Regions from separate parts of the Kitasatospora sp. NPDC088548 genome, predicted to be linked through region 2. Evidence: riboswitches for the same ligand, from Rfam matches in the RefSeq annotation. Region 2 holds a riboswitch; each other region holds the start of a gene.
What was found. A riboswitch is a leader RNA that binds a small molecule or an ion and turns the genes downstream of it on or off. The one in region 2 is predicted to bind cobalamin.
Positions count from the first base shown of each region.

Region 1: linked by a shared signal. The riboswitch ahead of ACIP82_RS21420 (ribonucleoside-diphosphate reductase subunit alpha) and the one ahead of ACIP82_RS20790 (prenyltransferase/squalene oxidase repeat-containing protein) in region 2 are both predicted to bind cobalamin.
Region 3: linked by a shared signal. The riboswitch ahead of ACIP82_RS21565 (FecCD family ABC transporter permease) and the one ahead of ACIP82_RS20790 (prenyltransferase/squalene oxidase repeat-containing protein) in region 2 are both predicted to bind cobalamin.

Region 1 covers NZ_JBIVMI010000016.1:127,016-131,283, reverse strand. The annotation lists gene ACIP82_RS21430 (glycoside hydrolase family 26 protein) at 1-477, shown strand, start outside; gene ACIP82_RS21425 (glycosyltransferase family 39 protein) at 474-2,174, shown strand; cobalamin riboswitch at 2,247-2,378, shown strand; gene ACIP82_RS21420 (ribonucleoside-diphosphate reductase subunit alpha) at 2,566-4,268, shown strand, end outside.
Region 2 covers NZ_JBIVMI010000015.1:188,452-192,719, reverse strand. The annotation lists gene ACIP82_RS20790 (prenyltransferase/squalene oxidase repeat-containing protein) at 1-1,600, opposite strand, end outside; cobalamin riboswitch at 1,703-1,842, opposite strand; cobalamin riboswitch at 1,895-2,019, shown strand; gene ACIP82_RS20785 (hypothetical protein) at 2,130-3,545, shown strand; gene ACIP82_RS20780 (adenosylcobinamide amidohydrolase) at 3,546-4,268, opposite strand, start outside.
Region 3 covers NZ_JBIVMI010000016.1:160,476-164,743, reverse strand. The annotation lists gene ACIP82_RS21580 (CGNR zinc finger domain-containing protein) at 61-645, shown strand; gene sodX (nickel-type superoxide dismutase maturation protease) at 658-1,095, opposite strand; gene sodN (superoxide dismutase, Ni) at 1,281-1,676, shown strand; cobalamin riboswitch at 1,789-1,908, shown strand; gene ACIP82_RS21565 (FecCD family ABC transporter permease) at 2,013-3,074, shown strand; gene ACIP82_RS21560 (ABC transporter ATP-binding protein) at 3,074-3,925, shown strand; gene ACIP82_RS21555 (ABC transporter substrate-binding protein) at 3,980-4,268, shown strand, end outside.

The DNA of each region.
Region 1 (4,268 bases), on a different contig from region 2:
GAGGACTTCGTCGCGGCCTGGCGCCACGTCCACGACATCTTCGACCGGGCCGGCGCGACCAATGTCATCTGGGTCTGGAGCCCGAACATCACCGACCCCGCGCCCAACACCCGGCTGGCGCCGTACTACCCCGGCGACACCTACGTCGACTGGGCCGGCATGACCGGCTACTTCACCCGCACCGGCCCGAAGACCTTCGACACCCTGTACGGGCCCACCATGGCCGAGATCCGCACCTTCAGCAAGAAGCCCTTCTTCATCAGCGAGACCGCCTCGGAGCAGGGCAAACGCCAGCGCGCGGACATAGACCAGCTCTTCTCCGGCCTCGAAGCGCACGACGACGTCATCGGCTTCGTCTGGTTCAACATCGTCAAGCGGGCGGACTGGCGCGTCGAGGCCGTCCCGGACACCCTCGCCGCCTTCAGGCAACGCGTGGCCGACCCCCGCTACGGCTTCGACATCAGGAACCCACGATGAGCGCGGCCTCCGAGCCACCCCTGACCCCGGACAGCCCCGTCCCTGCCCCCGGCGGCACCGCGACGCGCGCCGGGAGCAGCCGCCCCCGGCCGGACGCGGACACCCTGCCCCGGCCCGCCGCCGAGCGGGGCACCGCCGCCCCCGAGGACGACAACCAGGCCGTCGAGCTGGCGCCGTACACCATCCCGCAGGTCCCCGCGATCGGCTGGGACCCGGCCCCCAGCCCCCGGCGCCGCTGGATAGCCCGCGGTCTGCTGCTCGCCGTGCTGATCGTCCAGGCCGCGCTCTCGCTGCGCCTGCTGGCCGCCGCGCACCCCGACGAGGCCGCGACCATGGTGGCCGGCCGCCAGCAGCTCGCCCACCTGCTGCACGGCACCGCCGTCACCTCCGACCTGGTCGGCCGGACACCCGGCTCGCCCTGGCTGTACCCGCCGCTGGCCGGCGCCGCCGCCAACGCCAACGGCATCTTCGGCGCCCGGGTACTCAGTCTCTGCTTCGCCCTGCTGACCACCGTGCTGCTGTACTCGCTGACCCGCCGGCTCTTCAACGAGCGGGTGGCCATCTGCTCCATCGCCGCCTACGCGGTGGTGCAGTCGACCGTCGTCGTCGGCTTCTACGCCGCCCCCGAGGCGCCGGCCGTTCTTCTGGTCGCCCTCGCGGCCTGGATCACGGTGTTCACCGCCCGCCGCCCGGTGGCCCTGGTCCTGCTCGCCGCACCGGCCGCCGCCCTCGCCTGCGCGGTCGCGTACGCCTCGACGCTCGCCATGCCCGCCCTGGCCGCCCTCGCGCTGGCCACCGCCTGGCCGCACCGGCGGCTCGGCCCGGCCGCCCTGCGCGCGCTGCTGCTCGCCGCCGGCACGGCCGGCGCGCTGCTCCCCTTCGGCGTACTCGGCACGATCGCGGGATGGTCCCCGGCCCGCGGCCAGGCCGGCCGCACGGTCGGCGGGATCCTCCTGGACACCGTCCAGTGGGGCGGCCTGTTCACCGTCCTGGCGGTGGCCGGCACGATCGCCTACGTCCGCCGCGAGCAGATGCACGAGTCCCCGGAGAACGGCGGCGTCACCACCACCCGGGCCCAGCGCGCGCTGCTGGGCACCGCGCTGACCGCCACCGCGCTGCTGGTCCCGGCGATCCACCTGGCGCTGGGCTCCTCCGGGGCGATGTTCCGCCACCTCGGCTTCGGGATGCTGCTCGCCGCCCCGCTGGCCGGGGTCGGCCTCACCCGGCTGGTCGGCGCGCACTTCCGCCACCCGCAGCTGGGCATCCTGGTGTGGGTCGCCCTGCTCGCGCTGGGCCTCGAACAGTCCGCGCTGCGCTACCAGAACGGGCCAGACTCCGGGCGGCTGCTCGCCGTCCTGCGGGTGCACGCCGAACCACAGGGCCGCTACCTCACCGAGGTCGACGGACTCGCCGAGTACTACCTGGGCACCGTCAGTACACCTGAGCAGTGGGTCTCGGCGCGCAACGGGACCGACTACCGGGACGCCGCCGGGGTGCAGCACCACGGCGACGACGGCAGCGCGGCCGCCATCCGGGACGGCTGGTTCACCATGGTCGTCCTCGACAGCACCGCGCCGGCTGCCACGGACCGCGCCCTGGCGGCCGCTCTGGCCGCCGGCGGACAGTACCGGCTGATCGCCCAGTTCACCTCGCCGACGGGCGACTCCAGCACCTACAAGGTCTACCTGAAGCACTGACGCCCCGCCGAGCCTGTCCGGGCTCGCGACACGACGGCCACAACATATGGTGCCGCCACAGTCGACCGCCACTAGATGTATGCTCACTCCTGCTGTCGACGCAGGGGAACCCGGTGCGAGTCCGGGACTGCCCCGCAGCGGTGTGCGGGCCTCTGGAAGCAGGGCCCGCGAGTCCGAGTACCTGCCGGCGGCGTGCCACCGGCCTCCCCGCAGAGGCCCCGAAGCACTGCACCACGTCCGGGCCTCGCGGGCGGGCCGGGGATGACACTGTCGCGCGACGCCACCGGGCGTTCGCGCCGTGCTCCCCTGCCCCGAACGGTCCGGCACCCCGATGCACCGACGCCGATCGCCGCCAGGAGAGAGCGCCTTGACCACCGCTGCCTCAGCCACCCTGCCCGCCCAGGGTTCCAGCTTCGCCCCCGTCGACCCGACGGTCTCCGACCCCGGCGGTGCGCTGCTCCGGCTGCTGACCGACCGCAGCGCCGATCTCCCCCAGGTGGACCCCGGCCATGTCGCCGCCGCCGCGCTGCGCGGCCGCCACGCCGGCTCGGACTTCGCCGAGCTGCGCGGGCTGGCCGTGGACGCCGCCGCGTCGATGATCGCCGAGGACCCGCAGTACTCGAAGCTGGCCGCGCGCCTGCTCGCGCTGGAGATCGTCGACGAGGCGGTCAGCCAGGGCTCGGTCTCCTTCTCCGCCTCGGTCGCGGTCGGCCACGCCGAGGGCCTGATCGGCGACACCACCGCCGCCTTCGTCGCCAAGCACGCCGCGACCCTGGACGCGCTCGTCGACCCGCGGGGCGACGACCGCTTCGAGTACTTCGGCCTGCGCACCGTGCAGTCCCGCTACCTGCTGCGCCACCCGATCACCCGCAAGGTGGTCGAGACCCCGCAGCACTTCCTGCTCCGCGTCGCCAGCGGCCTGGCGGTCGGCGACAACGAGCAGTCGGTGCGCGAGGTGGCCGAGCTGTACGGCCTGATGAGCCGGCTGGAGTACCTGACCTCCTCCCCGACCCTGTTCAACTCCGGCACCCGGCACCCGCAGATGTCGAGCTGCTACCTGCTCGACTCCCCGCTGGACAACCTGGACTCGATCTACTCCCGGTACGCCCAGATCGCCCGTCTCTCCAAGCACGCCGGCGGCATCGGCCTGTCCTACTCGCGGATCCGCTCGCGCGGCAGCCTGATCCGGGGCACCAACGGCAAGTCCAACGGCATCGTCCCGTTCCTGCGCACCCTCGACTCCTCGGTCGCCGCCGTCAACCAGGGCGGCCGCCGCAAGGGCGCGGCCTGCGTCTACCTGGAGACCTGGCACGCGGACATCGAGGAGTTCCTGGAGCTGCGCGACAACACCGGTGAGGAGGCGCGCCGCACGCACAACCTCAACCTGGCGCACTGGATCCCGGACGAGTTCATGCGCCGGGTCAACGCCAACGCCGACTGGTCGCTGTTCTCCCCCGCCGACGTGCCCGAGCTGGTCGACCTCTGGGGTGCCGAGTTCGACGAGGCGTACCTGAAGGCCGAGCAGTCCGGCAAGGCCGTCCGCACCATCCCCGCGCAGACCCTGTACGCCCGGATGATGCGCACCCTGGCGCAGACCGGCAACGGCTGGATGACCTTCAAGGACGCCTCCAACCGCGCCGCCAACCAGACCGCGCTGCCCGGCCGCACGGTGCACAGCTCCAACCTCTGCACCGAGATCCTGGAGGTCACGGACGACTCCGAGACCGCCGTCTGCAACCTCGGCTCGGTCAACCTCGGCGCCCACGTCGCCGCCGGCGCCACCGCCGACGACCTGCTGAACGCGCTGGACTGGGACCGCCTGGACGCCACCGTCCGCACCGCCGTCACCTTCCTCGACCGCGTGGTGGACATCAACTTCTACCCGACCCCCGAGGCCGGTGCCTCCAACTCCCGCTGGCGCCCGGTGGGCCTCGGCGTGATGGGCCTGCAGGACGTCTTCTTCCAGCTGCGGATCGACTTCGACTCCGCCGAGGCGAAGCGGCTCTCCACCCTCATCGCCGAGCGCATCATGCTCACCGCGTACGAGCGCTCCAGCGAGCTGGCCGAGCAGCTGGGCCGCCACGAGGCGTACGG
Region 2 (4,268 bases):
TGCCCTTGCCGAGATCGGGGGTCTTCCCGGGGTGCGGGCCGGGCGGCGCGGTCGTGGCCGCGTTCGGGTCGTGCCGGACGCCGGTCGGGTCGGTGCCGGTCAGGGCGAGGATGGCCTGTTCGGTGGCGTCCGGGTCGGACTCGGTGGTCGACTCGTCGGTGCCGAAGCCGCCGTCCTGGCCCTGCCGGGCGGCGAGCCAGGTCCTGGCGGCGGTCTGTCCGGCGCTCCGGCCGGTGGCCTTGAGAGCCTGGGCCACGCGGGCGGTGCTGCCGGTGTCGCCGCCCGCGGCGCCGGTGTAGGGGAGGTAGGAGCCGTCGGCCTGCTGGCTCGCGGCCAGTTGGTCGGCGGCCTTCTTCGCCGTCTGCTCGAAGCCGCCGGCCTTGCGCAGGGCGAGAACGGCGAGAGCGGTGCCGGACGGATCGGACTCGCAGTAGTCGCCCGCCACGATCATCGCTCCGGCGATGCCGCCGTCGGCGCACTGGAGCGCCGTGAACCGGGTGAGCGCCGAGGCGGGCGGAGCGACCTCGGCCCGCTGCAGGGCGATGACGCCCAGGGCCTGGACCCAGGGCGAGGCCGCACCGTGGAAGTCCCCGGCGGCGGTGCACTTGCCGTTCTCGCCGGCCGAGGCACAGACGTGGTCGGTGAGCGCGGCGATCAGGTCGCGGCCGCCGAAGGCACGGGGGTTGCCGCCGGTGCTCTCGGCGACCAGGGCCAGCAGCGCGGCGGCCCTGGCGTCGGGCTTGGCGGACGGCCCGTCCGGGAGGAGGAACGCGTCGGTGTGGGCGGCGAGGTAGGCGAGGACCTTGCGCAGGGCCGGGTCCTCCGTCCCGGCGGCGGCGAGGGCGATCGCGGTGAGGGACGTCCGGGGGAGGTCGGGGCCCTCGAAGGCCCAGTTCTCCATGTGGTCGCCGTCGACGAGCCGGCCGGCCAGCCAGGCGGCCGCCGCGACGGGGTCGCCCGCGGCGGGCGACGGGCCGGTCGGGCTCGGGGACGCCGAGGGGGAGATGGAGGCCGAGGGGGACGGACCGGCGCCGTTCTCGGCGCGGACGGAGTCCGGGGTGAAGGAGGGTGCCCCGCTGGTGCCGCCGATGTCGGTGCCGCCGTACACCCAGGCCTCGACCTCGCCGGGCTTCGGCTTCTGGGTGGCGGCGCCGAACTGGCTGTAGGACCAGGTCTGCCGACCGGGTTCGGCGATCCAGTACGACCAGTACGCGGTGGCCTGCGGGGTGTTGACGCAGGGCTCCTCGGCGGCTGTCGGGTACTGGGTGCCGCTGTTGAAGGTGCCGTTGCCGAGCCGGCAGATGAACGCCGGGCCGTCGTGCTCGGTGCCGGTGGTGGTGAAGCCGGCGTTGTGCAGCAGGTTCATCCCGGTGGTGGGGTGGGCGTCGCAGCCGCGGACGACCCCGCCGCCCCAGTGGCCGAAGTCGACGGCGACGATCGCGCCGGTGGTGGCGGTGCACTCCTCGATCGGGTCGGCGGCCGCGGTACCGGGGTGGCCGAGCAGGACCGTACCGCCCGCGGCGGCAGCGACGGCGCCGGTGGCCAGCAGGGACGTCAGACCCCGGGCTCTGTGACGTGTGCGCGTGCTGTTGACCCTCACCGGCGACTCCCTGATCGGTCGACGGGGTGTCACGGCGCAGCCGACGGCTCCCCGGCATGGGGACCGTCCCGACCGCGTCGTAGTCCTCGACGACGCAAGTGCTTCTGAACAGGCCCTCGGCGCAGGCAGTCCGGCTCATCCGCCCGGAGGGGCGGATCTACGGTTGCGGGTCAGCGCCGGAGTTGGACCGGCTTCCCCTACTGCCGAGGATGAAAAACGGTTCATCAGACCACGCTCCCGCGTCGGCCGTCAATGAGTCGTCATGTCGTCTTGGACACCTCGCCGGTGGCAGCACCGTGCGGTAGCGTCCCCGGTGGCCGAGCGGGGGAACCTGGTGCGATTCCAGGGCTGACGCGCAACGGTATGGGGCGGTTCCGCCGTCCCGAGCCCGAATGCCCGCCCGGCCACGTACCACCGGCGAAAGCCTGCCCACGCGATCCGGGCGGCGGCCGCTCCGGCCGCCGAACTCCCGAGGGAGCCCCGGGGCCCGGAGCCGGGTCGGCGCCCGTCACTCCAAGGAGCCCGCCCCGTGTCGTCCCTCCTCTCCTCCTCGCGCGTCTCCTCCGCGGTGGCCGTCCCGATAACGGCCGGCGCCCTGCTGCTCTCCGCCGTCCCCGCCCACGCGACCGCCACCCCGGCCCAGACAGCCACCTCGAAGAGCACCGGCGTCACCTATCTGAAGTCCCTCCAGGCCGCCGACGGCAGCTACGTCACCGGCGGGGGCCTCTCCGACGAGTGGGCGTTCAGCGCGCTGGCGGCCGCCGGCACCGCCGCGGCGGACGTGGCCCCGGGCGGCGACGCCACCAGGAACGCCCGCCTGGTGTACCGCAACCAGCTCGCCGCCACCACCTGGCCGAGCGCCGCGCCCGTCGTCACCGACTACGAGCGGGGCGTCCTCAACGCCTACGCCGCCGGGATCGACCCCGCGCGCGTCGGCCCCGGCCGCAACCTCATCGCGGACGTCGCCGCCTACTGGCAGACCGCCGAGCCCGGTTACTACGGCCCGTCCGCCAACTTCAACGGCACCGTGTTCGGCCTGCTCGCCCTCGGCGGCGCCAGGACGCAGAGCGGCGCCCAGCGGGTGCCGCAGGCCCTGCTCGACGCCTCGGTCACGGCGGTCCGCGCCAACCAGCACAACGACGGGGGCTGGAACTTCGGCAAGGCCGCCGGCGATCCGGCCGCACTCGCCCAGGCCAGTGACATCGACATGACCGGCGCCGCCATGGCCTCGCTGTGCAGCAGCGGCGTGCCCGGCACCGACCCCGCGATCGTCGCCGCCAAGAACTTCCTCAAGGGCAAGCTCGTCGCCTCCGGCGCCTTCAACTCGATGTTCGGCGCCAACACCGACTCCAACGGCTGGGCCGTCTCCGGTCTCAACGCCTGCGGCATCAACCCCCAGGGCGCCGACTTCACCAGCGGCACCGGCAAGACCCCGGTCGACTTCCTGATCTCCCAGCAGTTCAAGCCCGGTGGCGGCTTCAAGTACCTGCCCACCGACACCGCCCCCTCCCCCTACGCCTCCGTCGACGGGCTGCGTGCGGTCGCCGGGGCGGGCTTCACCGCCACCCCGCCCACCCCGACCACCGCCGGGGAGCCGACCTGGGCCACCACCGGTTCCTTCACCGCCGGCACCGCCGCCCGGCTCGCCCTGGTCGTCGACGACGGCACCGGCTCGCCCAGGGTCTGCGCGGTCACCGTCACCCCGACCGGCACCACCACGACGCTCGGCGCCGTCCTCGACGCCGCCGGGGCGGCGACCCCGGGCGGCTGCGTCACCGCCGTCACGCCGTCCTCCGGCAGCGGCACCGTCACCGCCGTCAACGGCACCGCCAACAGCGGGACTTCCAGCTGGAAGGTGAGCATCGACGGCGCCGCCGCCACCGGCGCCGCCCGCAGCACCGTGATCAGCGTCGGCGACACCGTCTCGCTGCGCTTCGGCAGCTGATCACCGCGCGCCGGACAGCACAAAGGTCCTGGCGCACTCCGGAGTCGACCGCGCATGGCCGGGCACGGCCCCCCGTGCCCGGCCTGTGCGGTCCCGCTCGGCGCCCAGCGTGACGGCCTCGTGGACGGCGCGGGCGGCCCGGGCGCCCCACCGGGAGCGCGGGCCGCCGAACGGCTCGGGCACCTGGCCCGGACCGGCTCGGCGGACCGCCACGCACACCGCGTCCGACGGCGTCCCGGAACAGTCGTACCCGGCCTCCACCAGCGCCTGGACCTTCGCCTCGGTCGCCGTCGCCAGCAGGTTGACCAGACCGGCGTCCGACACCGCGGCGGGCACCACCACCAGGATGTTGATCGTGCCCGGGAATCCGGCCCCGGCCTCCGCGGCCGGGTCGGGGGCGGCCGCCCAGGCCGGCACCCCGATCCCCGTCGTCACCACCGCGGTGACCCCGCCGTCGCAGGCCCAGGTGAAGTCGTCCACCCGCGCGGCGGTCATCAGCCCGGCGCCGGGGCCGCTCAGCCCCAGCCCGGTGGCCAGCCCGGCGAGGTGGCGGTCCGGGTCCATCCGGCCGCACCCGGGCCTGACCTGTGCGTTGACCACCCACTCCCGCTCGCCGAGGCCGCCCCCGAGCACCGCGCTGCTGAGCATCCGCCAGCCTGGACCGGCCCGCCACAGCAGAAGGTGCCGGCACTCACCGTCCTCGAACCGGCAGGACCGCTCGAC
Region 3 (4,268 bases), on a different contig from region 2:
GCCCCGCCCAGGTAATAGGCTGGAGCCAGTCAGCCCGTTACCGATTCTGGAAGGACCACCGTGGAGCTCGCCTCGTACGCCGACCTCGCCGTCCGGCTGGTGAACACCGAGGAGCCCGAGCGCGGCACCGACACGCTGACCTCGGTCGACGCCGTCCGCGGCCTGTTCTCCGAGAACACACGTGCCGCCGCGCTCGCCGACGAAGCCGACCTGCCCCGGCTGCGTGCCGTCCGGACCCGGCTGCGCGGGGTCTTCGAGGCCGCCGCCGAGGGGGACGAGATCCGGGGTGTCGACCTGCTGAACAGCCTGCTGATGGAGTACCCCGTCAGCCCGCTGGTCTCCGGCCACGACTACCTGGACGACGCCGGGCGCCCGCGCTGGCACCTGCACCTCGCCGACAACTCGCCCACCGCCACGGCCCACTTCAGCGCGGTCGCCTGCATGGGCCTGGCCGTCCACCTCACCGAACTGGGCGCCGACCGGCTCGGCATCTGCCAGGCCGCGCCCTGCCGCAACGCCTACCTGGACACCTCCACCAACCGCTCCCGGCGGTACTGCTCCGACCGCTGCGCCACCCGCGCCAACGTCGCCGCGTACCGGGCCCGCAAGCGCCAGGAGGCCGCCGTCCTGGCCGGGCAGGGCTAGCGGCCCTCCGGGCTAGAGATCCTCCGGCCGGACCCAGACGCCGAGCCGGCGGGCCAGGCCCGGCACCCGGACCAGCGGGCCCAGCAGCAGGCGCTCCAGCCGGCGGCCCGGGGCCAGCCAGGCCGGCCGGGGGCGCAGCCGCAGCAGCACCCGGCCGAGCACCAGCTCGTCCGGGACGGCGCCGTAGCTGCGGCTGTCGCTGTCGACCAGCCGGTTGTCGGACAGCAGCCACCAGCCCTTCGGGCGCCGGCCGTCGGCCCGCTTCACCACGAGCAGGTCCTGCTGCAACGGGTGGCGGACCACCACCACGGCGCCCGGCCTGATCCGCGCCCCGTACCGGACCAGCAACCGGTCGCCCTCACGCAGCGTCGGCACCATCGAGTCCCCCGCCACGTCGATCAGTCCGAACGGTGCGGCACCCCCGCGGGTGCCGCCCTCCGGTTCCGCCATCCGCGTCACGGCTCCTCCTCCCGGCTCGCCGCGTCCCAGTCTGCCGTACGGACCGTCACCCGCCGGTGTCCGGATTCACCCGGTTCCGGGTCCGCCTTTTGCCCTAGGCCCACCGACCGATCGCGAAACCCCGTGACCGGAAGGGTAATCTCGGGCGCGGGAAGACGATCTAAGGAAGGACTCCCATGTTCTCTCGTCTGTTTGCACCGCGTGCCACCGCGCACGCCCACTGCGACCTGCCCTGCGGCGTGTACGACCCGGCGCAGGCGCGGATCGAGGCCGAGTCGGTCAAGGCCACCCAGGAGAAGTACCAGGCCAACGAGGACGCGCACTTCCGCGCTCGCGCCGTCATCATCAAGGAGCAGCGCGCCGAGGCCGTCAAGCACCACATCTCGGTGCTGTGGAGCGACTACTTCAAGGCCCCGCACTTCGAGAAGTACCCGCAGCTGCACCAGCTGATCAACGACACCCTGAAGGCCGCCTCGGCCGCCAAGGCGTCGACGGACCCGGCCACCGGCCAGGCCCTGCTCGACCTGATCGCCGAGGTCGACAAGATCTTCTGGGAGACCAAGCAGGCCTGACCGCCGCTCGGCCTCCGTCGACCGCCCCCGCCCGGACCACCACACCGGACGGGGGCGGTCGCGCGTTTCCGGGACATGCCCGGCGGCACCTGTAAGGGTTGCCTGGCCTTAGCGCTTGTTATGCTGCCAGGGCGTCCCATGGGGGAAGTCCGGTCCGAATCCGGCGCTGACCCGCAACGGTGGACGGGGCCCCGGCCCCGTGAGCCCGATCGCCCTGGGGCGCCGACCTCCCGACAACTCGCCGTGGAATGCGAGGGGATGGCGCCCCGGCCCCGCCACGGCCCGGGCGCTTCGCCCCGCGCCGCCCACGGCCCGAGGCGAAGGCGCGCCCCCCTCGTGAGCACCGCAGTGACCGCACCGGTCCGTCGAATACCCGCCGCGCCCCTGGCCGCCGGCCTGGCCGCGGCCCTGCTGCTGTCGCTGGTCTGCGGGGTCGCCCTGGGCTCCTCCGACCTCGGCTGGTCCCGGGTCCTGCGGCTGCTGGGCGCCGGGCTGACGGGCGGTCGGCTGGAGGCCGAGGAGGCGGCGGCGTACGTGATCGTCTGGGAGATCCGGCTGCCGCGCACCGTACTGGCCGCCGTGGTCGGCGCCGGGCTCGCGGCCACCGGGGTCGCCGTGCAGGCCATGGTCCGCAACGCCCTGGCCGACCCGTTCGTCCTCGGCATCTCCTCCGGCGCGGCGGTCGGCGCCAACGCCGTCCTGCTCCTCGGCGCCTTCGCCTCCCTCGGGGTCTGGGCGCTCTCGGTCTCCGCCTTCGGCTCGGCCCTGCTGGCGATGCTGCTGGTGTACGCGGCCGCCCGGACCGCCTACGGGCTCACCCCGCTGCGGCTGGTGCTCACCGGCACCGCGATGTCCTACGGCTTCTCCGCGGTGACGGCGCTGATGGTGTTCGGCGCCGCGCGCGGCGAGGCGGCCCGCAGCGCCATGATGTGGCTGCTCGGCAGCCTGGGCGGGGCGACCTGGGGCTCGGTGCCGATCGCCGCCGTCACCGTGCTGGCCGGCCTGGCCTGCCTCGCCCTCTCCGCCGGGCGCCTCGACGCGCTCGCCATGGGCGACGAGACGGCGGCCTCGCTCGGTGTGGACCCCGACCGGCTGCGCCGGCAGCTGTTCGTGGTGACGGCGGCCGTCACCGGCACCGTCGTCGCGGTCAGCGGCGCGATCGGCTTCGTCGGGCTGATGGTGCCGCACCTGGTGCGGATGCTGGTCGGCGCCGGCCACCGCCGGGTGCTGCTGGTCGCGCCGTTCGCCGGGGCGCTGCTGCTGGTCTGGGTGGACATCGTCTCGCGCACCCTGCTGGCGCCCGCCGAGCTGCCGGTCGGGGTGGTCACCGCGGTGCTCGGGGTGCCCTGCTTCCTGTTGCTGATGCGCCGCCGCGGCTACTCCTTCGGAGGCCGCTGATGGGCACCGGCGCGAACGCCGACCCGAGCACCGACACCACGGACACCCCGGAGACCGCCATCGAGACCGCCAGCGAGACCGCCCTGGACATCGCCGTCGACGGGCTCTCGGTCGACATCGCCGGCGCCCGGCTGGTCCACGACATCACCCTGGACGCCGCCGCCGGACAGGTGGTCGGCCTGGTCGGACCGAACGGCAGCGGCAAGTCGACCCTGCTGCGCTGCGTCTACCGGGCACTGCGGCCCGCCGCCGGCGCCGTCCGGCTGGGCGGCGAGAACCTGCACGCGCTCACCCCCCGCGAGGCCGCCCGGCGGGTCGCCGCACTGCCGCAGGAACACTCCGCCGAGTTCGACTTCACCGTGGCCGAGGTGGTCGGCATGGGCCGGCTGCCGCACCGCAGCGGATTCGCCGGCCCGACCGGCGGGGACGACCGGCGCTGCGCCGAGGCGCTGGCCCGGGTCGGCGCGGACCACCTGGCCGGGCGGGGCTTCCTGAGCCTGTCCGGCGGCGAGAAGCAGCGGGTGCTGATCGCCCGCGCGCTCGTCCAGGAGCCCCGGGTGCTGGTGCTCGACGAACCCACCAACCACCTGGACATCGCCCACCAGTTGGAGGTGCTGGCGCTGGTCCGGGCGGCCGGGCCGACGGTGCTCACCGCGCTGCACGACCTCAACCTGGCGGCCGGCCACTGCGACCTGCTGTACGTGATCAGGGCCGGCCGGATCGTCGCCTCCGGACCGCCCGTCGAGGTGCTGCGCCCCGCGCTGCTGGCCGAGGTGTTCGGCGTCCGCGCGACCCCCGTACGGCACCCCGAGACCGGCGCCGTCCAGCTGCTCTTCGACCGGCTCCGCTGACCCCGCTTCCCCTCCCGCCCTTTCCGCCCCCTCCCCCCGACCCGAGGAACTCCCATGCGCACCAAGGCCGTCGCCGCCACCGCCCTGCTCACCCTCGCGCTGACCGCGTGCGGGGCCGAGATCGCCCCGAGCGGCGAGGCCGCGGCGGGCTCCGACCACTACCCGGTGACCGTCGACAACTGCGGCACCAAGGTCACCTACAAGGCGAAGCCCGCCCGGACGGTGACCAACGACGTGGGCATCACCGAGCTGATGCTCGCGCTCGGCCTCACCGACCGGATGGCCGGCTATGTGATGCCCGACGAGAAGGGCGACCTCGCCAAGGTCCCGTGGAAGGACGGCT